Regions from separate parts of the Paraliobacillus sp. JSM ZJ581 genome, predicted to be linked through region 1. Evidence: predicted binding sites of a transcription regulator. Region 1 holds the regulator's gene; each other region holds the start of a gene.
The links. Region 1 encodes Rex, which represses fermentation and respiration genes when NADH is low (regulators of the CRP and FNR family bind a similar motif). Its sites were predicted from a motif close to TTGTGAAATATTTCACAA; they were not measured.
Positions count from the first base shown of each region.

Region 2: ACH6CY_RS08905 (FAD:protein FMN transferase) is a predicted target of Rex. The motif match lies at 2,701-2,718, and genes of this name have one in related genera.
Region 3: ACH6CY_RS00530 (cytochrome ubiquinol oxidase subunit I) is a predicted target of Rex. The motif match lies at 3,251-3,268, and genes of this name have one in related genera.
Region 4: pflB (formate C-acetyltransferase) is a predicted target of Rex. The motif match lies at 3,862-3,879, and genes of this name have one in related genera.

Region 1 covers NZ_JBISEP010000044.1:1,970-8,038, forward strand. Annotated here, with positions in the region: gene groL (chaperonin GroEL) at 1-1,165, opposite strand, end outside; gene groES (co-chaperone GroES) at 1,218-1,502, opposite strand; gene ACH6CY_RS15085 (CPBP family intramembrane glutamic endopeptidase) at 1,751-2,470, shown strand; gene ACH6CY_RS15090 (YdiK family protein) at 2,478-2,681, shown strand; gene ACH6CY_RS15095 (redox-sensing transcriptional repressor Rex) at 2,757-3,398, opposite strand; gene ACH6CY_RS15100 (ABC-F family ATP-binding cassette domain-containing protein) at 3,631-5,556, shown strand; gene tsaD (tRNA (adenosine(37)-N6)-threonylcarbamoyltransferase complex transferase subunit TsaD) at 5,852-6,069, opposite strand, start outside.
Region 2 covers NZ_JBISEP010000013.1:25,112-31,180, forward strand. Annotated here, with positions in the region: gene ACH6CY_RS08895 (energy-coupling factor transporter ATPase) at 1-591, opposite strand, end outside; gene menA (1,4-dihydroxy-2-naphthoate polyprenyltransferase) at 636-1,577, opposite strand; gene ACH6CY_RS08905 (FAD:protein FMN transferase) at 1,593-2,624, opposite strand; gene ACH6CY_RS08910 (FAD-dependent oxidoreductase) at 3,022-4,893, shown strand; gene ACH6CY_RS08915 (Gx transporter family protein) at 5,069-5,614, shown strand; gene ACH6CY_RS08920 (polyprenyl synthetase family protein) at 5,632-6,069, shown strand, end outside.
Region 3 covers NZ_JBISEP010000001.1:91,526-97,594, forward strand. Annotated here, with positions in the region: gene cydD (thiol reductant ABC exporter subunit CydD) at 1-839, opposite strand, end outside; gene ACH6CY_RS00525 (cytochrome d ubiquinol oxidase subunit II) at 864-1,877, opposite strand; gene ACH6CY_RS00530 (cytochrome ubiquinol oxidase subunit I) at 1,877-3,208, opposite strand; gene htpG (molecular chaperone HtpG) at 3,476-5,356, opposite strand; gene ACH6CY_RS00540 (IDEAL domain-containing protein) at 5,469-5,852, opposite strand.
Region 4 covers NZ_JBISEP010000005.1:77,715-83,783, reverse strand. Annotated here, with positions in the region: gene ACH6CY_RS04895 (M24 family metallopeptidase) at 1-589, shown strand, start outside; gene pflA (pyruvate formate-lyase-activating protein) at 704-1,444, opposite strand; gene pflB (formate C-acetyltransferase) at 1,503-3,758, opposite strand; gene ACH6CY_RS04880 (sugar phosphate isomerase/epimerase family protein) at 4,232-5,200, opposite strand; gene ACH6CY_RS04875 (Gfo/Idh/MocA family protein) at 5,245-6,069, opposite strand, start outside.

The DNA of each region.
Region 1 (6,069 bases):
CTTTCAATTCTGTTTCTGTAGCTGCACCAACTTTTACTACCGCTACGCCACCAGAAAGTTTTGCTAAACGCTCTTGAAGTTTTTCTTTGTCAAATTCAGAAGTCGTTTCTTCTGCTTGTGCACGGATTTGTGCAACACGTGCAGAAATTTGTTCTGGATTTCCAGCACCTTCAACGACTGTTGTATTTTCTTTCGTAACAACAACTTTAGACGCACGACCTAGTTGTTCGATTGTTGTGTTTTTCAAGTCTAAGCCTAAGTCTTCTGTAATTACTTCTGCACCAGTTAATGTCGCGATATCTTCAAGCATTGCTTTACGACGATCACCAAATCCAGGAGCTTTTACTGCTACTGCGTTAAATGTTCCACGAAGTTTGTTCACTACTAATGTAGCTAATGCTTCACCCTCTACATCCTCAGCAATTAAAAGAAGTGGTTTACCTTGTTGTACAACTTGTTCTAGTACAGGTAGTACTTCTTGAATATTGTTAATTTTCTTATCTGTAATCAAGATATATGGATCTTCTAATACTGCTTCCATTTTATCTTGATCAGTAACCATGTATGGAGAAGAGTATCCACGATCAAATTGCATACCTTCCACGACTTCAAGCTCGGTGTTAAAGCCTTTGGACTCCTCAATCGTAATTACCCCATCATTCCCAACGCGCTCCATCGCTTCAGCAATTAACTGACCTACTTCATCATCACCAGATGAAATAGAAGCAACTTGGGCAATGGACTCTCTTCCTTCAATTGGTTTAGATATCTTGCGTAGCTCTTCTGTCGCTAGTTCAACCGCTTTTTCAATTCCACGGCGGACACCTACAGGATTTGCTCCGGATGCGACGTTTTTTAATCCTTCTTGGATCATTGCTTGTGCTAAAACAGTTGCAGTTGTTGTACCGTCACCAGCAACATCATTTGTTTGTGATGCTACTTCAGATACTAGTTGTGCACCCATGTTTTCAAATTCATCTTCTAACTCAATTTCTTTTGCGATCGTTACCCCATCATTTGTAATTAGAGGTGAACCGTATTTTTTACCTAAAACAACGTTACGCCCTTTTGGTCCTAATGTTACTTTTACTGCATTTGCTAATGTATCAACACCACGTAGCATTGAGCGACGAGCATCTTCACTAAACTTAATTTCTTTAGCCATCTTAATAAGCCCTCCTAAATTCGTAATTAAGTATATTATTTGTATTCTTCATTTAGCCAATAACAGCTAAAATATCATTTTCTCGAAGAATTAAGTATTCTTTTCCTTCATATTTCACTTCTGTTCCTGCGAACTTAGAGAAAATAATCGTATTTCCTTCAGCAACCTCTGGAGCGATTTTTTTCCCGTTATCTGTTACACGACCAGAACCTACTGCAACAACTTTTCCTTCTTGTGGTTTTTCTTTCGCAGAATCTGGTAATACAATTCCACTTGCAGTTTTTTCTTCTTGTTCTACGAGTTCAATAATGACACGATCACCTAATGGCTTTAGCATCAAAAAACCCTCCTTCATTATTTTCAATATGTTTTTTTCTATTTTAGCACTCGGCTATGAAGAGTGCTAACACAATTATTATAATAATGAATTACTTTTTATTTTGCAAGTATTATGATGTATTTTTTCAAAAAAATTTTCTATCTTTTTCTACAAAATCGTCATAAACGTACTAATTCAATTCTATTCATATAATATGTTAAAATACATTTGTTAAACAAATTTTAAAAAAGAGGAGTCGTTTATCGTTGGAAAAAAGATATTTGTACATATTATTAACATACATATTGATGCAGCTATCGTCTATTCCGGTTGCTATTATTATAAAAGCATCCAGTATTAGTAAAACGTATTATTCAATAATTGGAACAAGCTGGACGATCTTTAGCTTTACTGTTGCTTTAATCATTATGGTGTATCTATTAAAACCAGAAAGGAATTTGCGCAAGCATCCTGATGCAGCAAGTTTAGGCATGGTGATTATTTGGTCCATTATAGGAATCGTTATGGCTATGTTAGGCCAAGGCATAATGAATCTAATTCAAACATTTTTACTAGGTATTGAGCCTGGATCAGAAAACACACAAAATATTATGGCACTTGCACGGGCTACACCAATCTTTATTATTGTCGTTGCCATTATCGGGCCAATTTTAGAAGAAATCGTGTTTCGTAAAATTATTTTTGGTGAAGTATATAAACGTACCAATTTTTTCATTGGTGCCTTAGCATCAGGATTAATATTCGCTGTCGTCCACGCTGATTTTAAAAATACGTTAATTTATTTAACGATTGGATTCGTTTTTGCTTTTATCTATGTACAATCCAAACGAATTATTGTACCAATCATTGCACACTCGACTATGAATGCAGTCGTGGTGATTGCGCAGTTGAGCATCAGCCCTGAAGAATTAAACCGGATGCTAGAACAGTATGAGAAAATACAAATGATCGTTTTTGGGGGCTAAACTTCGAATGAAACATTCACCTTTACCTTTAGCTGTTATGTATTTTATTATCGGTGTCTCCTTTACTTTTTTCGGCATCGAATCGGCGCAAGGTACACTGTGGAATTTTTTCACCGTTTCACTTGCAATTTTTGCTACATTTAACTTTGCTATAACCATTCGATTAGTAGCATTACACATACATGTCAAACGTACAAAAAAGAAAAAATAAATATGCATTCACACATATCTGAGTAGTTGAAACAAAAAGGTAGTGACATTCCCTTACAATGCCACTACCTTTCTTCTATTCTTCTGCTTCTGGAGAATAATGCTTCATAAAATAAATTAATGATTGGAGTTCTACTGCTAAATCAATATGATGGACTCGTACTTTATCAGGTACTGTTATTCGAGCTGGCGTAAAGTTCAATATTCCACTTATCCCCGCTTCAATTAATCTTTCTGTAATGGATTGTGCTTCTAGTCCCGGAACAGTTAAAATCGCTGCTTGAACATTACCAAGATACTTCTCCAGATCATCAATATGATAGATCGGTACTCCACCTATCTCTTGATTAACTTTATCAGGACTTGTATCAAAAGCCATTTCAATTTTTGTGTTATTGTTTTTGGTGAAATTATAGTTCAGAAATGCTGTACCTAGATTACCAACACCAATAAGGGCAACATTGGTTATTTCATCCTGATCTAATGTTTTTCTAAAGAAACCGAGTAAGTATTCGACATTATATCCATACCCTTTCTTTCCTAATGCACCAAAGTAGGAAAAGTCTCTACGTATAGTTGCTGAATCCACTTTAACCGCTTCACTCAACTCTTTAGAAGATACGCGCGATTTTCCTTGAAGGTACAAATTATTTAGAAAGCGATAATAAAGTGGCAAACGTTTCGCTGTTGCTTGCGGTATTTTAGTATGTTCTGACATGTTCCATTCCCCTTCTATTCATATTACCCCTATTGTTTGTTCTCCAAAAAATTTATTTAGTAGAACTTTATTTATTATATCTGTATCTATATCTTAACAAAAAATCAAACATATGTCGTGAAGAATTACACGTACTACTTATAGTATAGACATTTTTTATTTATATACCTAACCATTTGCTTGCTAGTTAAACAAAAATTGCGATAAACTAAGTATTATGAGGTGAAAAAAGATGATATTAATGCAAATCAATCAGTTATCGAAGCGCTATGGTGCGGAACTGATTCTATCAAATATAAAGTTAGAGATAAAATCGAACGATAGAATTGCTATTGTAGGCAGAAACGGTGCAGGAAAATCAACATTATTAAAAATTATGGCCGATGTGCTCTCTTATGATGAGGGAGACATACATAAACCTAAACATGTTACACTTGGCTATCTAGCACAAAATACAGGATTAGAAACAAATGAAACCATTTGGAATGAAATGTTGTCCGTTTTTGCTGAGTTAATTGAAACGGAAGACAAACTTAGAGCAATGGAGCAGCAAATGGGTAATCCTACATTAATGGAGGATAATTCGCGATATCAGCAACTACTTCACAGTTATGACCAACTGCAAGAGGATTTCAAAAAAAATGGTGGCTATCAATACGAGGCTGACATTAAAGCTGTTTTAAATGGTCTCAACTTCAAAGAATTTGATCTAGCTACGCCAATTAATGAACTTAGTGGTGGTCAAAAAACGCGTTTAGCTTTAGGTAAACTACTACTATCAAAGCCAGACGTTTTAATTTTGGATGAACCGACAAACCATTTAGACATTGAAACATTGACTTGGCTAGAAGTTTATTTAAATAATTATCACGGAGCCGTTGTTATCGTTTCCCACGATCGATACTTTCTTGATAAGACAGTGAATACGATTTATGAGATCTCACGCCATCAATCGAAGAAATATCACGGGAACTACACAAAATACTTAGTCCAAAAGGCTGCTGACTATGAGCGAGAAATGAAGGAATTTGAAAAGCAACAAACAGAAATAAAACGTATGGAAGATTTTGTTCAAAGAAATTTGGCTCGAGCTTCTACAACAAAACGCGCACAAAGTAGAAGAAAGCAATTAGAGAAAATAGAACGAATGGACAAACCAAAAGGGGATGAAGGGTCTGCCTCCTTTAGCTTTACTATTAACCAACGAAGTGGCAATGATGTGATCAAAGTAAAAGAATTAGCTTTTCATTATGATGATACCGATGATCCAATCTTCTCTGATCTATCCTTCCAAGTATCACGTGGGGACCGGATTGCTTTAGTTGGGCCAAACGGTGTAGGGAAAACAACTTTATTAAAAACAATAACTGGCGATCTTCATCCATCCAATGGTGATATTCAAATAGGTTCTAAAGTAGACATCGGTTACTATGATCAAGAACAAACGAAACTCCATTCAACCAAATCTGTACTTATGGAATTATGGGATGATTATCCAATGATAGATGAAAAAGATATACGGACAACACTGGGGAATTTTTTGTTTTCCGGAGATGATGTACTTAAAACGGTATCTGCTTTAAGTGGTGGTGAAAAAGCTAGACTTGCATTAGCAAAATTAATGATGCAAAAAGCAAATTTATTAATACTTGATGAGCCGACGAACCATTTGGATCTCGATAGTAAGGAAGTATTAGAGGCTGCGTTAATCGACTTTCCTGGTACAATTATTTTTGTATCACACGATCGTTATTTTATTAATGAAATTGCATCAGAAGTGTTAGAAATGCAGCCTGAAGGATCAAGCCTTTATCTTGGTGATTATGATTATTACTTAGAAAAAAAGCAAGAAGCATTTGAGCTAGCACAATTACAAGTTCAAGAAAAGGAAACAGAAGAAAAGCAAGCCGTAAAGTCCAGCTTCCACCAAGATAAAGCACGAAAGCAAGAGCAACGAAAAATAGAACGACGTATAGAAGAAATCGAGCGTAAGATTGAGAAGTTAGAAGCAGCTGTTGAAAATAATGAAGCATTACTTTGTAAACCGTATATCTTCCAAGACCATGAAAAGGCACTAACATTAACAACAGAAAATGAACAAGTAAATGCTCAAATTGAACAATTGATGGTTGAATGGGAAGCATTGCAAGAAGAGTAAAGAATAACTTAAAAATGAATACTAGTTGAACAGATTGTGGATAAGTGTTTTCGTGTCTGTCCAGTTATTTATGCACAGACAAAAAGCCTTATTCACTACTTTTTCGCTATTTATCCACAGTATCCACAGAAAAACCATATGTTATCCACAGATTTTGTGCACAGATCAATTACTTCTATAAAAGTATTTTGCAAAACATATCCACATTCTCAATCATTACTTGTGGATATGTTTAATATGCTCTTGTTGTACAAATAGTAAAATCCCCAGCTTCTAAAATGAACTGGGGAAATCTTTATGATTGTTTTCTATTTCCATACCGTTCTAAATCTAAACTTGGATTAGCGTTTAAATCCCAGCCTGCACGATGTCCTTGCTCGTAAGCAATCGATCCGGCTGCACCAATCATTGCGGCATTATCTGTGCATAACCATAGTGGTGGTATGGATAAAGGTATATTCACATCAGTAAACTTTTCTGTTAACTTTTGACGAAGACCTTTATTTGCCGCTA
Region 2 (6,069 bases), on a different contig from region 1:
AATAGTTATATTATTTTCTTCCCTAAGTTTCTTTAACGTTGATAATAATTGCTTTCTGCTTTTAGGATCAAGCATAACAAATGCCTCATCTAGAATAATGACATGGGGTTTAAACGCAAGGATACCCGCTATAGCAACACGTTGCTTTTGACCACCTGATAAACGAGAGGGGTCTTGATCCCAATATTTATCCATATCAACAAAACGTAATGCTTCATCAACTCTTTGTTTCATTTCTTCATATCCAACATTGTTATTCTCCAATCCAAAAGCAACATCATCTTGTACAGTCGTACCAATAAACTGATTTTCTGGATTTTGAAAAACTAGCCCTATTTTTTTTCGAATCTCCCACTTAGTTTCTTCATTCAACCTTACCCCATCTATAGTAATCGTTCCAAGTTCTGCTTCTAGTAATCCGACAAGCAATCGGACTAAGGTTGATTTTCCTGAACCATTTCCTCCAACAATAGCTACCCATTCCCCTTGCTTGATTGAAAAGGAGATAGCTGACAATGTATGTTCCACCTTACGTAAATCATAACGAAACGTAAGATTATCTACTTCTATGATTGTCTCTTCAGCTACCAATAGCTATCCATCTCCTTTATATAAAAAATTCATTTATTATCATTTTAATAAAATAATACAGTTACAGCCAGCAATATAACAACAGAGCCATTAACTAGAACTAAATTCTTTACTGCAACACTAAATGTTTCGGACTTTACTTGTTTTATATTAAATTGACGAACAAGCTGATATACTGGATAACTAACTAGTAATACGATCAATATTAAAGGAGGCAATATTCCTAGAATTACTGCTACGACAATAGCAGTAAAAGACAATATATACAACCCATTAAATAACCATATCGCGTATTTTTTTCCTATATAATATGGTAAGGTGAAACGTTGGTTATAAATATCTTCTTCTAGATCGCAAATATTATTAGCAAGCATTAAATTAGCAATGGTAAATACACAAGGAATACTAATTAAGATAATTTCTAAAACTAACAATATATCGGCTTCCACACGAATCATTCTACCTTGCCATACTAATTGAACAATGCCTTGATCATATGCACTTACATAAATAGCTAAAAACAAAATGCCAAATCCCATGGTTACCCCAGAGAAAATTTCACCTAACGGCATTCTTGAAAATGGTATTGGTCCGAAGGTATAAAATATCCCTATACCAAAGCATACCATGCCAACCAATAATACAAACAAATCCGTACGAAAAACCAGCCAGATCCCTAACGATGTAGCAAGAGTTAATAAACATAGTATTGTAATAATGACCGTTGATTCAGAGATGTTTTTTTGACCAATAATATTATGTTCCAATCTGTATGCTTCAGATGATGCCTTTCGATAATCCATATAATTATTAATTGCCGTTGTTGTTAAATCAAAAGTTAACATCGATAGAAAGAAAATCATTGTATTTAGTGGCTGAAACGAATCATATCTGTAATAAACAAACAGACATCCAATCAAAAATGGAAACACACTTGCAATTTTCGTTTGAATTTCAACCAGTTTTAAAAATGTAGAAATAGACACCTTATACTCTCCTTATTAAAGTTCTTCTCTGTTTCCTAATTTAAATGCATCATTAGTCAATTCAAATGTACCTTCCAACTCTGAAGTAATAAACACTTGTTGATCTTTATCAACAAATATTGCTTCTACTCCTTCTTGCGTTTCAATATAGGCCAAACCATCCTTTAAACCTTTTGAGAAAATTAAAGTAGATAATGCATCACCATCCATCGATTTTTGACTAATAATCGTAACACCAGCTATATCATTTTCATACGGATAGCCATCAATTGGATTTAAAATATGGTGATACTTTTGTCCATCGACTTCTAAATATCGCTCATATATACCAGAGGTAACAATCGATTGATTATTCGCTTCTATTTTACCAACAATTTGTCCACGCTCTGTAAATGGGTCTTGTACACCTACAGTCCACTCTTTTCCTGAAGGGTTATTACCTTTTACATAGATATTTCCCCCTAAGTCAATAATTGCGGTCGTAACATCATTTTCATCTAATAAATTCGTTACTTTATCAGCAATAAACCCTTTGGCTATTGCACCTAAATCTATCTTCATTCCTTTTTCTTCTAAATAAACTGTTTGCTCTTTTTCTTTTAGCACGACTTTTTTATAATTAATTAATGGCAATACGTCATCAATTTCTTCTTGTGTAGGCTTTTTTGCATCATCAAAACCTATATGCCATAATGAAGTTAAAGGCCCGATTGTAATATCAAAAGAACCATCCGCTTGTTCACTATAATTTTTTCCTGCTTGAATTAAAGAAAAGATCTCCTCTGAAACTTCAACAGGTGATGTACCAGCAGCTTCATTTATTTCATCAATTTGTGATTGGGATTCTTCTACCCCAATTTGTTCGGTTAGATTTTGCATTTCATTAAAAGCAAGATCTATGACATCTTCTTTTCCTTCATCATAAATTTTTAATGTTACGACAGTACCCATCATAAATTCTGTTCTTTTGTAAGGAGAATCTAACAATTTTGACTCATTCACATTACAACCAGTTACAATCAACATCATTACTAAGATAATCAACATATATTTCTTCTTCAACGTTGTCAAAACCTTTCTAACATGAAATAATAATAATAAATTTAGACATATTGGGCTTCCAATGTGAACTTATTCACATTTTTTCGACATAAGTATAGCATTTACCTAATGATAGTGTCTATATAGTAAACTTTGCAATAATACTACCATAGCACGGTTAAAAGTTCGTTGCATAGCTATTTTATACAATATGTGAAAACTTATTGAACTTTATGGTTTAAAATTATTATTAAATTTGTGAACTTTTTAGATTTAATTATATATAATCTTTAAAAACCCACTGGACACAGGCACAAACTAAAGGTACAATTGTAATCGGTTGTTCACACTTTCACAACGATGACATGATTAATTTTTATTTTATAAGGAGTGTATAGATATTATGGCAAACAAAAACATTGTCATTATCGGTGCGGGATACGCTGGTGTACATGCAGCAAAAAAGCTAGCAAAAAAGTACAAAAAAGACGACTCAGTTACAATTACGTTAATTGATCGCCATTCCTACCACACAATGATGACAGAATTACATGAAGTTGCGGCACATCGCGTAGAACCAGATGCAATTCAGTTTGACCTACGTAAATTATTTAATCGAACAAAAGTAAATCTAGTAACAGACAACGTGACACATGTTGATCACGACAAGAAAAAAGTTACAACAGCGCATGGTGAATACGCTTATGATTACCTTATTTTAGGTATGGGTGGAGAACCAAATGATTTTGGCACTCCAGGTGTAGGCGAGCATGCATTTACACTATGGTCTTGGGAAGATGCAGTCAGACTTCGCGAACACATTGAAAAAACAGTAGCAAAAGCAGCAACTGTGCATGATCAAGCGACACGTCAAGCCATGCTTACCTTCACTGTATGTGGTTCTGGATTTACCGGAATCGAAATGGTTGGTGAATTAATTGAATGGAAAGAACGCTTAGCAAAAGATAACAAACTGGACACCGAAGATATTTCCCTTTACGTTGTAGAAGCGGCTCCAACGATCTTGAATATGCTAGAGCGAAAAGATGCTGACAAAGCGGAAGCATATTTAAACAAAAAAGGTGTCAAAATATTGAAAGATTCGCCGATTGTAGAAGTGAAAGCGGAAGAAATTGTTTTAAAATCTGGAGAGTCCCTTCCTACACATACATTAATTTGGACAGCTGGTGTAAAAGCAAACTCTGATACAAAAGACTACGGCATGGAAACTGCACGCGCAGGACGCTTAAAAGTAAATCAATATATGGAATCTGACCAATATGATAGTGTCTATGTTATTGGTGACTTAGCTTATTATGAAGAAGAACCTGGAAAGCCAACTCCACAAATTGTGGAAGCAGCTGAACAAACAGGTACGACTGCTGCTAAAAACATTATTTCCGAAATTAGTGGTGGTGAAAAAACAGCTTACGAAGGCAAATATCATGGGACAATGGTATCTATTGGCGCTAGATACGGTGTAGCAAACTTAATGGGCATTTCCCTAAGTGGTTGGTTTGCTAATTTTATGAAACACATGGTCAACCTTTACTATTTTATGGGCATTGCAAGTGGCTATTATATGGTTCAATATATTCGTCATGAATTTTTTGGAACAAAAGACAAACGTAACATTTTCCGTGATTTCTTAACACGTTATGGTAATGTATTATGGAGCTTACCATTACGAATTTTTGTAGCTGGATTCTGGTTAGTTGAAGCCGGTACTAAGATTTGGGGGAAAGAAACATTTGAAAATGCTATCTCAAGCTGGTCTACTGTCCCTGATTTATTTAAAGGTTTAGGAGAAGGATCTTGGTTAGTTGGAGATACTGTACGTTTACCATTTGAGTGGTTACAGACAACAACTAGCGGAGCAAGTGAAGCAGCTTCAGCTACTGAGTGGGCAACACCAATTTTAAGTAAAATGCCTGGTATCTTTGAATGGTTTATGAAAATTGCCCTTCCAACTCCTGAAATGGCAATTTTCATGCAGAAATTTATGGTGTTCATTGAATTAGCAATTGGGCTAGCTATTTTAGGTGGCTTATTCACTTGGTTAGCAAACGCAGCAAGCGCTGGATTCCTTGTTATGTTTACTTTATCTGCTATGCTCGGATGGGATAAAGTATGGGCGTTACCAGCATCTATTGCATTGATGAACGGATCTGGACGTACATTCGGCCTTGATTACTGGGTTATTCCATTCCTACAACAAAAGCTTGGTCATTGGTGGTATGGAAAAGAGCGAGCAATTTATCAAGATAAAAAATAATTAGATGTAAAGAAGGCGATTGGCTCATATTTACTTGAGCCATTCGCTTATCTTCTTTATGATGTGTATTTAATAAGACACTAAAGGGGAGTAAGAATAGTAACAGTACTGTGATACGTTCTTTTTGCCCTTTACTGTTTTCTTAAAAACAAGATAATTTAGGATGATTTTAGCTATGACAAAAAATCAACGACTCGTTTATATTGCCTTGTTAGCAGCACAAGCCGTCATCATCAGCTTATTAGAGCGTGCCATTCCTTTTCCTTTTGCTGTTGCTCCTGGTGCGAAACTCGGCTTAGCAAATATGATTACTTTATTAGCCTTATACACACTACCAGTAAAAGATGCCTTTAAAGTAGTTAGTATTCGATTAGTGTTAGCCACATTATTAGGCGGAACAATATCCACGTTCATGTATAGTGCTGCTGGCGCATTACTCAGTTTTTTTGGTATGCTTTTTGTCAAAAACTTAGGAAGAAAGCATGTTAGTCTTATAGGCGTCAGTACAACTGGTGCTGTGTTACACAACGTTGGACAACTGATGGTAGCAAGCTGGATCGCACAAACTTGGACAGTCATGCTATATTTACCCGTATTATCGTTTATTGGCATTTTATCTGGTATTGCTATTGGAATTGCTGCCAACTATTTATTAACTCATGTAGAAAAATTGCATTACTACATGGATTTACGTGATTTAAGGCAGCATAACTACTTTTAAAGAAAGAGGTTATCATAATGCGTGTACATCCGATGTGGGATCGTTACCCAGAACTTAAAGTAGATTTAGAAAGTGTATTAAACCTAATTAACAGCAATATTCGTATTCGTGATAAAAAGGTACATGCAATCATTACAGATATGATTTTTGCCGGTGGTAAACTATTACGTCCTACCTATTCTCTTTTATGCTCACATATTGGGCCGGAACAAGATAAAGAACGAGCTATTGCTGTAGCTGCCGCATTAGAGACTTTGCATATGGCAACACTTGTGCATGATGATGTAATTGATGAATCATCAACTAGACACGGGCGACAAACACTCCAAACAACACATGGCAATCAGTTTGCTATATATGCTGGTGACTATTTGTTTTCTGTATGCTTCACTATTTTATCTCGTCATGCAACTTCACTAGCTCATTTAGAATTTAATTCACGAAGCATGGAGAAA
Region 3 (6,069 bases), on a different contig from region 1:
AAGATAAGTATAAAGAAAGCGGTGTGAAAAGAAATTCCATCATACAGTACTAGTTGAAAGGCTATTTCTAATGCGACTATGCCGATACTTAACATAGAAATTACTTCTAGCATGAATGATTGTGTAAAAGCAATTTTAAGAATTTCCATCGTCGTATCACGAAACCCTAAACTGCTTTTTTCTAATTCATCCTTCTTTTGATTCGTTTGATTGAATATTTTTAAGGTGACTAATCCTTTCAATATATCTAAAAAGGATCCAGAGAAAGCTGCCATTTGTTCTAGTTTTTCTTCGGATTTTTTTTGTGTCTTTATCCCGATCACGATCATAAAGATCGGAATAAACGGTGCAGTGACCATCAAGATAATTCCAGAATTAATATGTTGTGTAAAAATAATAATTAATGTTAATAAAGGTACAAAAGCACTTTGCATCACTTGTGGAATGAATTGGCTGTAAAAGCTGTCCATCTCATCTACTCCATCAAGTAACATACTCACTTTCTCTCCAACTCGTCCTTGCTTTTCACTATTAGTAATTTGGTGCTTATATCTATCTAACAATTTTGTTCTTGTTTCTTCCTTAACTGCACTTGCAATCTGAACACCAATTTTTTTACTATAATAGTCTGCAATAGACCGAGCCATTAAAGCTAGCAATAGAAGAGCAAGCCACTCTAATATAGATGAGAAGCTAGCTCTTTTTAAAAATATATCATTAACAATCCATGTAATAGAATAAGCCTGCACAATGATAGCTACCCCTAATAACAGTGTTAATAATAGTAGCAAAAATAGGCTAGTCTTATGTGCGCGTAATGAATGTTTTATTCGTTGCATCATTGATCGTTCCTTTAAATAAGGTTATTTTTTTCCTTTGGCATAGTCTGCATTAAATAAGAAAAGGCGCATTAATAAAATTAATGATGGAATAAGTAATAATAGACCACCGATAAATGCGATAATTAATGCAATAGCCATCGACTCACTTGTTACACTGTCCTCAATATGAATATACGGATCAAGCAGGTATGGGAATTTAGCAATGCCGTAACCAAAAAACGCAAAGAAAAACTGCAACATGATTGCAATAAATGCAATGCCATAATTTCTTCCTATATAGAGTAGCCCTAACCCAATTAAGAAACAAGCAATTGAAATACCGAATACCCACCACAAATCAAGCATATTATCAAAATGCCTCTCATTACGTTGACTTAAAGCAATCATTGTAGTTAATGCCATAATAATGGTAGGTGTCGCCCAAAATAGCGCCCATTTACGAACCAGATTTAGTGCTTTTTGGTCATTCGCTCGTGAAGCATAATAGGTTAAAAAACTAGCACTAATAAATAATATAGCTGTAATGGCGAGTGCTACAATACTCCAAGATAGAGGACTTGTAAATAATTCTGCATATTTTAACGATACTACACCATTCTCTTCTGTAATAAATCCACCTTCTGATATGGTAAGCGCAGTAGATAAAGAAGCTGGGATAAATAGTCCAGTCGCACCATATAAAAACATGTATACATTACTTTGTTTAGAACCATAATTTTCAAAAGCGTAGAAAGATCCTCTAATTGCCAACAATATAATCGCAAAACTAATTGGTACTAATAGCGCTGAACCAAAGTAATATGCGGAATTCGGAAAAAAACCTACAATTCCTACAAAAAAGAATACTAAAAACACATTTGTTACTTCCCACACTGGAGATAAGTAACGCGAAATGATTTGATTAATAATATGATCTCTTTTGGTAACTTTCGCATAGTATGCAAAAAATCCGGCACCAAAGTCAATGGAGGCAATGATCAAATAGCCATAAAGAAACAACCAAAGTACGGTAATGCCAATTACTTCATAACTCATTACTCTGACACTCCCTTCTCAATCACTGGGTAACGCTTTTCAAGTTCTACCTCTGCCGGGTTGTTTTTAAAAAGCTTGCGTAAAGTAATCACGCACAATGTACCTAACACAATATAAAGTAATAAGAATAAAAAGAACATGTGCGTGATATAAGGAGAGCTAGTTGCTGCTTCCTCCACTGTCATATACCCACGGAGAATCCAAGGTTGTCTTCCTTCCTCTGCATAGATCCAACCAAATTCGACAGCTAACATCGCTAATGGCCCACTTAAGGTGATCAACCATAAAAATAATTTATTATTGGCATTCCATTTTTTTATGAACGTAAATAGAAGATAAACAAATGAAATAGCTAATAAAAAGAAACCAATGGTTACCATCAGATCAAACATGTAATGAATCCATAGTGGTGGGTGTTCATTCTCTGGAAATTCCTCCAATCCAGTAACTTCGCTCATAAAATTACCGTGAGCGAGAAAGCTTAAAAATCCAGGTAAACGTATTTCTCCAACTACTTCATTATCTTCATTCAGCCAACCAAATAATATCAAATCAGCATTTTCTTCTGTCTCAAAATGCCATTCTGCTGCTGCTAGTTTTTCTGGCTGATGCGTAGCTAAAAATTTCGCAGAAACATCACCGGCAACTGCAGTTAAGATAGAAAAGATAAACATAGAAATAACAGTTAATTTTAATGCTTTCTTATGATATGTTTTTGCTCCTTTTTTGCGCAATAAAGCAAATGCTGCAATTGCTGCTAAAATAGCTGCAACTGTCACATATGATCCACCTAGAACGTGAGCCACCCTAGTTGGTGTAGAAGGATTCAACATTGCAGCTATTGGATTTACTGCTGTAAACTCACCGTTCTGCATTAAAAATCCGTCAGGTGTATTCATAAATGAATTCACTGTTGTGATAAATACAGCTGAAATTCCTGCCCCGATTAAAACTGGTATAGAAAATAACCAATGGATATATTGATTTTTAAAACGATCCCAAGTATATAAATAAATCCCTAAGAAAATCGCTTCAAAAAAGAAAGCGAATACTTCCATAAATAATGGCAATGCGATCACATTACCGGCCAGTTGCATAAACTGAGGCCAAACTAAAGACAGTTGCAATCCAATAGCAGTACCAGTCACAACACCAATTGCCACTGTGATTACAAATCCACGTGCCCAACGCTGTGCTAATAAAATATAATGCTCGTCCTTCTTTTTAATTCCGATAAATTCTGCAATTGAAATAAATAATGGCACACCTACGCCTAAGGTGGCGAAAATAATATGAAATCCTAAAGTCATTGCTGTAATTAATCGACTCATGATGACTGGATCAAATTCCACTTCTATCCCTCCATTTTCTCTTTGTGAAATTCATAACTTTTTCATTATAGCATTTATTAGGTTAGAATGTTTTTCTTTAGTACATTTTAAACTTAATCGTTTATAAAGTTGTGTACTATCCGTGACTTTTTTATGACATGTTTGTGACAAATTCAAAATAAACAATAGGATTGCGTAATAGAAAAAGACATCACACTTGATTAATTAGTGTATGCCTTTTCTATCTTTACTTATTCATTTGAATGTCTATTCAGCAATTGCTTTCCAAATATTATTTGTAAATGTAACTGGATCGTCGATAGAAAGTCCTTCAATCAACAAAGCTTGGTGATATAATATATTTGTCAACAAATCCGTTTTTTGGATATCCTCTTTTTCATAAGCCGTTTGCATTGTTTTAAATACATCGTGATGCATGTTAATTTCTAAAATTTTATCTGCTTTTAGCTGAGGATTATCAGGCATCATATTTAATACCTTTTCCATCTCAATGGATATCTCACCATCATTACTTAAACAAACAGGATGTGATTTCAGCCGTTTAGAAATGCGTACATCTTTCACTTTATCTGCCAATACAGATTTCATATGATCTAACAATGCTTTATTTTCTTTCATTTCTTCTTCTGTATTCTCTTCTTCATCTGGTTCAAACCCTAAGTCACCGCTTGAAACAGATTTAAAATCTTTTTCTTGATAGGTTGCTAGCATTTTTATGGCAAATTCATCAATATCATCGGTTAAATAAAGAATTTCATATCCTTTGTCTAAGACAACTTCCGTTTGTGGTAGGCGTTCTATTCTTTCATTCGTTTCTCCAGTCGCATAATAAATGTATGGTTGATCTTCAGGCATACGTTCTACATATTCAGCAAGAGAAACTAACTTGTTTTCTTTTGATGAATAAAAAAGTAATAAATCTTGCAATGTTTCTTTGTTTTGCCCAAAATCACTGTAGACACCATATTTTAGCTGGCGTCCAAATGAAGCATAAAACGTTTCGTATTTGTCACGGTCATTCTTTAGTAACTTTTGTAATTCAGTCTTAATTTTCTTGTTAATATTTTTCGCTATTAATTTTAACTGACGGTCATGCTGTAACATTTCACGAGAGATGTTAAGTGAAAGATCTTCTGAATCAACCAATCCTTTAACAAAACTAAAGTAATCAGGTAATAGATCTGCACATTTGTTCATAATGAGCACACCATTAGAATATAATTCTAGACCTTTTTCATATTCAGCAGAGTAGTAATTGTATGGCGTGCTTTCAGGTATATACAAAATCGCATCGTAACGAATATTTCCGTCCACACTTAAATGAATATGTTGAAGAGGCTGATCAAAACCGTAATGCTTTTCTGTGTAAAATTGATTATAATCTTCATCACTTAATTCATTTTTATTCTTTTTCCAAATCGGGATCATACTATTGACTGTTTTTTCTTCAATAACTTCAACAGGATCCTGATCTTCTCCTTGAGGTTCTTTAGTGACAATGTCCATTTTAATAGGGTAACGAATAAAATCGGAATATTTAACAATAATTGACTTTAATTGATCAACATCTAAAAATTGGTCAAAATCATCTTCATCTGTACTCTTTTTTATTGTTAACGCAATTTCGGTCCCTGTATCTGTTTTATTTACAGGTTCAATACTATAGCCCTCAACGCCTTCTGATCTCCATAAATAACCTTGATCACTATTTAGTGCTTTCGTTTTAACAGTTACTGCATCAGCTACCATAAACGCTGCATAAAATCCTACACCAAATTGGCCGATAATATCATGACCATCTTTAATGTCATTTTCTTTTTTAAATGATAATGAACCACTTCTTGCTATAACACCTAAATTGTTAATCAGCTCTTCTTCGGTCATCCCAATTCCTGTATCAGTGATTGTTAAGGTCCGAGATTCTTTATCAGCACTTACTTTTATGTAATAATCTTTTGAGTTGAATGTAAGAGACTCATCTGTTAGCGCCTTATAATATAGCTTATCAATGGCATCACTAGCATTTGAGATTAATTCTCGAAGGAAAACTTCTCGTTGTGAATAAATGGAGTTAATCATCATTTCTAATAGTCTTTTTGACTCTGCTTCAAATTGTTTCGTTGGCATGTTTATGCTCCTCTCTTATTTTCAGATAATTAGATTTAGCAGTCAGTTAAAAAGAGTGCTAACATTAATTATTTACCATAGATAAGAGTAGCTGTCAATCCAAGCTAATTTATTACAAACGATAATCTGTACTATAATTGTTTCTTTCATAATCTACATGATATATATTTTGTTCTTTGCGTTTCTTAATTTTGTTCCATTGTGAAACTAATTCATGAAACCAATCTTCATCACGAGTCTCAAGTGCCATGTTAATTAATATATATAATTGATTCTCCGTTTTTGCGAAATCACTAGTTAAACGATTAACTTTTGATGGGTTAATTTGAATACTTTGTCCCGTCAACATCTTATTATCACAAGCAACAACGTGAATTTGGACAACATTATGATTGAATTCAGTTTTTTCAACAAATCCGTGCATTAAAATCCCTTTACTTGACTTCGCCCTAACCCAATCACCAATTTGAATTGTCGAATCTTTATTTATCCTCATATAACGCCACCACCTTTTATAATAATCACTATCCATGCCAATAAATATAGCTTTAAATAATTTGACTAAAAATTATGAATAGTTACGCTATATTTTATTTAGAAACAAATAGATTGTCAATCTATTTGCACTTGATTAGTTATAGTTGGACAAATATAATAAATTTTCTTGTGAATAAACCCAATGAAGCTATTGCAACTATCTTAAATATTTGATA
Region 4 (6,069 bases), on a different contig from region 1:
TGAAATGGAGGTACTAGCTAAAATTGAGTATGAACTAAAGAAAAAAGGCATTCGAGAAATGTCGTTCTCTACGATGGTTTTATTTGGCGAGAAATCTGGTGATCCACACGGTAATCCTGGAAATCGCAAATTGAAGGCTGGAGATATGGTTTTATTCGATTTAGGCGTGGTTCTTGATGGCTACTGCTCAGACATTACAAGAACAGTTGCCTATAAATCTGTGACAGATAAACAGAAAGAAATCTATGATATTGTATTAAAAGCTGAACTTGCAGCTTTAGAGGCGAGTAAACCAGGTGTTCGTATTGGTGATCTTGATACGGTCGCAAGAGATATCATTACAGAAGCGGGATATGGCGACTACTTCCCACATCGAATCGGCCATGGCATGGGAATTAATGTACACGAGTTCCCTTCAATGAGCCATTTAAACGATGGTATTTTGAAAGAAGGGATGATTTATACGATTGAACCCGGCATTTATATACCTGGTTTAGGCGGCGTTCGAATTGAAGATGATGTACTAATTACGAAAGACGAATGCGAGACACTAACAAAGTTTCCGAAAGAACTACAAATTATAGAGTAAAATTTTTGCGTGAGCGCCGATATTTTTGCGTGCTCATCTCCCAAAACCGGAGATGAGCATTTTTTCTCTAATAGAAAAAACTCTAAAAAAAAGAAGCCGCATTTGGCTTCTCTTCTATGATATGAATTTCTCTCGATTTAAAATATCTTCAGCATTCTTCACACGGTCTTCTGTTGGAGGTTCTACTCCTTCAAGCGGATATTCAAGACCGAGCGTTTCCCACTTATAAACACCGAGTTTATGATAAGGCAATACCTCTATTTTCTCAACGTTATCTAGCGTAGCAATAAAATCAGATAATCGTTGTAAATAAATATCATTGTCACTATGACCAGGAACTAATACGTGGCGAACCCAAATTGGTACATTTTTTTGATCCAAATATTTTGCCATATCAATGATATGTTCGTTTGATACACCTGTTAATTCTTTATGTTCAACTGGGTCAATATGCTTCAAGTCTAATAATACTAAATCAGTTACTTCCAATAGTTTATCTAAATTTTCCATGAAACGAGGTGAGCGACTAAAACAACCGGCAGAACTATCAATTGTTGTGTGGACACCTAACTTCTTAAGTTCAGTAAATAATTCAACTAGGAACTCAGCCTGAAGTAACGGTTCTCCTCCACTTACTGTTACCCCACCATTGGTTGATTGGAAAAAAGGAAGATAGCTTTTAATATCTTTCACTAAATCTTCTACTGACATCTCTTTCCCTTCACCCATTTTCCACGTATCAGGGTTATGACAAAATTTACAACGCAAAAGACATCCTTGTGTAAAAATGACATAACGTAAGCCAGGTCCGTCTACTGTACCACATGTTTCTATTGAATGAATTCGACCTTTCATGTTGTTCGCCCTCCCCTAAATTTCAGAAATAAGAAGGGAAATCCCTTCTTATTTCGTCTTACATACTTTCATGGAACGTACGATTAATTACGTCAATTTGTTGTTCTCTTGTTAATTTAATAAAGTTAACAGCATAGCCAGATACACGGATTGTCAATTGTGGATATTCTTCTGGATGATCCATTGCATCTAGTAACGTTTCACGGTCAAATACGTTTACGTTTAAGTGATGACCATTTTTAATAGCATAACCGTCTAGCATTCCTGCTAAATTGGCTTTTCTCGCATTTTCATCTTTACCTAATGCTTTAGGTACAATAGAGAATGTGTTAGAAATACCATCTAGCGCATATTCATATGGCATTTTTGCAACTGAGCTTAATGAAGCCAGTGAACCGTTTTTGTCACGTCCGTGTAATGGGTTTGCACCTGGAGCAAATGGTTCGCCCGCTTTACGGCCATCTGGTGTGTTACCAGTTTTCTTACCATATACAACGTTAGAAGTAATTGTAAGAATAGATTGTGTATGAACAGAATTACGATACGTATGGTGTTTCTTAATTTTGTTCATAAAGGTTTTAACAAGATCAGCTGCAATATCATCTACACGATCATCATTGTTTCCGTATTTAGGGAAATCTCCTTCAATTTCATAGTCAACAACAAGACCATCTTCATCACGAATTGTTCTTACTTTAGCATATTTTATCGCACTCAATGAGTCTGCAACAACAGAAAGTCCTGCAATCCCACATGCCATAGTACGCAATACTTCACGATCATGCAATGCCATTTCTATTCTTTCATAGCTATATCTATCATGCATGTAGTGAATGATGTTTAACGCATTTACATATAGTTCTGATAACCAATCTAAGATTGTATCGTATTTCTTCATTACTTCATCATAGTCTAAATATTCAGAAGTGATTGGTGCATAGTTTGGAGCTACTTGGATTTTTAGCTTCTCATCTACTCCACCATTAATTGCATAAAGTAATGCTTTTGCAAGGTTTGCACGAGCACCAAAGAACTGCATTTGTTTACCAATGCGCATTGCTGATACACAACATGCGATACCATAGTCATCACCATAATGTTCACGCATCAAATCGTCATTTTCATATTGAATAGAGCTTGATTTAATAGACATATTAGCACAATATTTTTTGTAGTTATCAGGCAACTTCGTAGACCATAACACCGTTAAGTTTGGCTCTGGAGCTGGTCCTAGATTATCTAACGTGTGCAAGAAACGATAAGAGTTCTTCGTAACTAATGGACGACCATCTTCTGCAATACCTGCTAATGATTCTGTTACCCAAGTTGGGTCACCACTAAATAATTCATTATATTCAGGTGTTCTTGCAAATTTCACAAGACGCAGCTTCATTACGAAATGGTCAACTAACTCCTGTGCTTCTTCTTCCGTTATTACTCCGTTTTGAATATCTCTTTCTACATAAATATCTAAGAAAGTAGATACACGACCTAGACTCATTGCAGCACCATTTTGCTCTTTAATTGCTGCTAAATATCCAAAGTATAACCATTGGAAAGCTTCTTGTGCAGTTGTTGCTGGTTTTGAAATATCAAACCCGTAAGCTGCGCCAAGCTGCTTTAGTTCTTGTAACGCACGAATTTGTTCTGATGTTTCTTCACGGTCACGGATAATATCATCTGTCATTGTTCCGTTACCAATTAGATCAAGATCTTTTTTCTTTTCGGCAATCAAGTGATCCATACCATAAAGTGCTACACGACGATAGTCACCAATGATACGTCCACGTCCGTATGCATCAGGTAATCCTGTTACAACACCCGCTTTACGAGCCGCTCTAATTTCTGGTGTGTACGCATCAAATACACCTTGGTTATGTGTTTTACGGTAATCTGTAAAAGTTTTTACTACTTCATCATCAATTTTATATCCATAAGATTCTGCAGCAGCTACTGCCATACGAATTCCACCAAATGGTTGTAATGAGCGTTTGAATGGCTCATCTGTTTGAACACCGACTACTTTTTCTTGTTCTTTATTCAAATATCCGGCGCCATGAGAAGTGATTGTAGATACGATTTTTGTATCTAAATCATACACTCCTCCATTCTCACGTTCTTTCTTCGTAAGATCCATTACTTTGTCCCATAATGCTTTTGTTGCATCGGTTGGGCCAGCTAGAAATGCTTCATTTCCTTCATATAACGTAAAATTCTTTAAAATAAAATCACGAACATCAATTTCCTTTTGCCATTTACCTTCACGGAAGCCATCCCAAGGATTTTTTTGTGTAACTTCTTCTGCTACTTTCATTTCCTTTACCTCCTTAAATAATAACATTTGTCTATTTATGCACAAATGTTTAACAATTATCCTTTAACTTAACTACATTATATACCTTCTCAACCATAAAATAAAGTGAAAAAGATCACATTTTTAAACTGTTATAATAAATGTTCTTAAAATGTTCAAATTTTAACACGATAAAGTTTTGATGTAAAACACAAATACAGCATCCGCATACAACGTTGATATATCAATGTTTTTATTACGTGATATAAAACACAAATTAAAGTTATATAATTATAACAGATAAACTGTACTATACTGTTATAGTTATATAAAATGAAATTATTATAACAGAAATTCAGAATTAAATTCTAAATAGTTTACTTGCTTTATATTTTATTTGTTCTGAAATATTGGCTGATAATCTGTAATGTTTATTTAAAAACAAGAAAAACACCTGTTTTCTTCATTAAAAAGAAATAGGTGTTTCTCTTTGCTTATGCCCACCACATATCGGCAGGTTGCTCATAAATCATAACAGATTTTAAATTTTCTACAGCACGCATGAAACCTTCTTCAATGGACATGATTGGGTCTTCGTGTTCGATGCTAACAACATGATCATAACCATATGTTCGAAGCGCACTAATAATATCACTCCATACCTTTACCGAATGACCATAGCCTACAGAACGGAAACTCCATGCACGTGATTGTACTTTGCTATATGGTTGCATGTCTGTTAACCCATACATATTGACATGTTCTTGATCAATATAGGTATCTTTTGCATGAAAATGATGAATTGCATTTGCCTTACCCAAAATCTTCACTGCTGCCACAGGGTCAATTCCTTGCCACCATAAATGACTTGGGTCAAGATTTGCACCAATTGCTTCACCCGTTTGTTCACGTAATTTTAACATTGTATGTGGCGTGTGAACTAAAAAACCAGCATGAAGTTCTATCCCAATTTTAACGTTGTTTTCTATAGCAATTGCGTTGATCTCTTTCCAATAAGGAACAAGCTTTTCTTCCCACTGCCATTTTAGCACCTCACTGTACTCCTCTGGCCAAGGAGTAACTGGCCAATTCGGAAATTTTCCACCCTCAGAATCACCAGGGGTACCAGAGAATGTATTAACAACAGGCACATTCATAAGCCCAGCAAGTTTAATTGTTTTAACCAATGTGTCATGTGACGCTTTTCTAAAAACTACATCTGGAGAAATAGGGTTTCCATGACAACTTAGTGCACTAATGGTTAAGCCACGTGATGTCACTTTTTCTAAAAAAGAAGTACGTGCTTGTTCATTTTCTAATAATGTATTTAATTTTAAGTGTGCATCACCAGGATAACCTCCAGTACCAATCTCAACCGCATCTAGACCAGCATTTTTTACGTAATCTAACATCGACTCTAACTTTTTATCTGAAAATAGTACTGTGAATACACCTAACCGCATCATCGATTCACTCCCTGTATATGTTACTAACATTATTTTAAATATTACTGGCTTAAGGTAATTTTCTTTCCTGTCTCATTTGATTCTATTGCAGCAAGAATAATTTCTAATGACTTTTTACCTTCTTCACCGTCAATTAGAGGTTTCTCATTCGCTTGTATCTTATGAATAAAGTGATCAATCACCCCTGTTGAGGTTTGTTTTCCTTCTTCATTTGATTGAATTGCTCCTAATTCATAGTTAACTCTGCTTCCACTCGTATACGTTGCAATCAAGCTATAGTTAGGATCATCTTCTATGCGAAGCACCCCTTTTTCTCCATAAATCACTGTGGCATTATCTTCGTTCACTTTATACGCCCAGCTTGCAGTCAATGTACCGATAATACCTGATTGGCTTTTTAAAATACAAACAGCATTATCGTCAACGGTAATGTTATCTTTCGCATTTGCTTCTACAATGGCTGATACATCAGTAAATTCCTCACCTAAAATGTAGCGAATAAGGTCGGCTTTATGTACGCCTAAGTCACCCATTGCACCCATGATCGCATCTTCTTTTCTAAAAAACCACGATTCTTTCCCATCTGCACTCCAGCCTTCTGGACCACCATGACCAAAAGCTGTCCGGAAGCTATAAACTTTTCCAATAGCCCCTTCTGCTATTAAATCTTTCGCCTTTTTATGTGAAGGAACAAAGCGTTGGTTATGCGCAATCATCAATGTTTTACCACTTTTCTCACTTGCGACAATCATCGCTTGGGCCTCTTCTTTTGTTGTTGCCATTGGTTTTTCACACAACACATGATTGCTGTAGTTAAGAGCTGCAATGGAAACAGGTGCATGAAGCACGTTAGGTAGACACACACT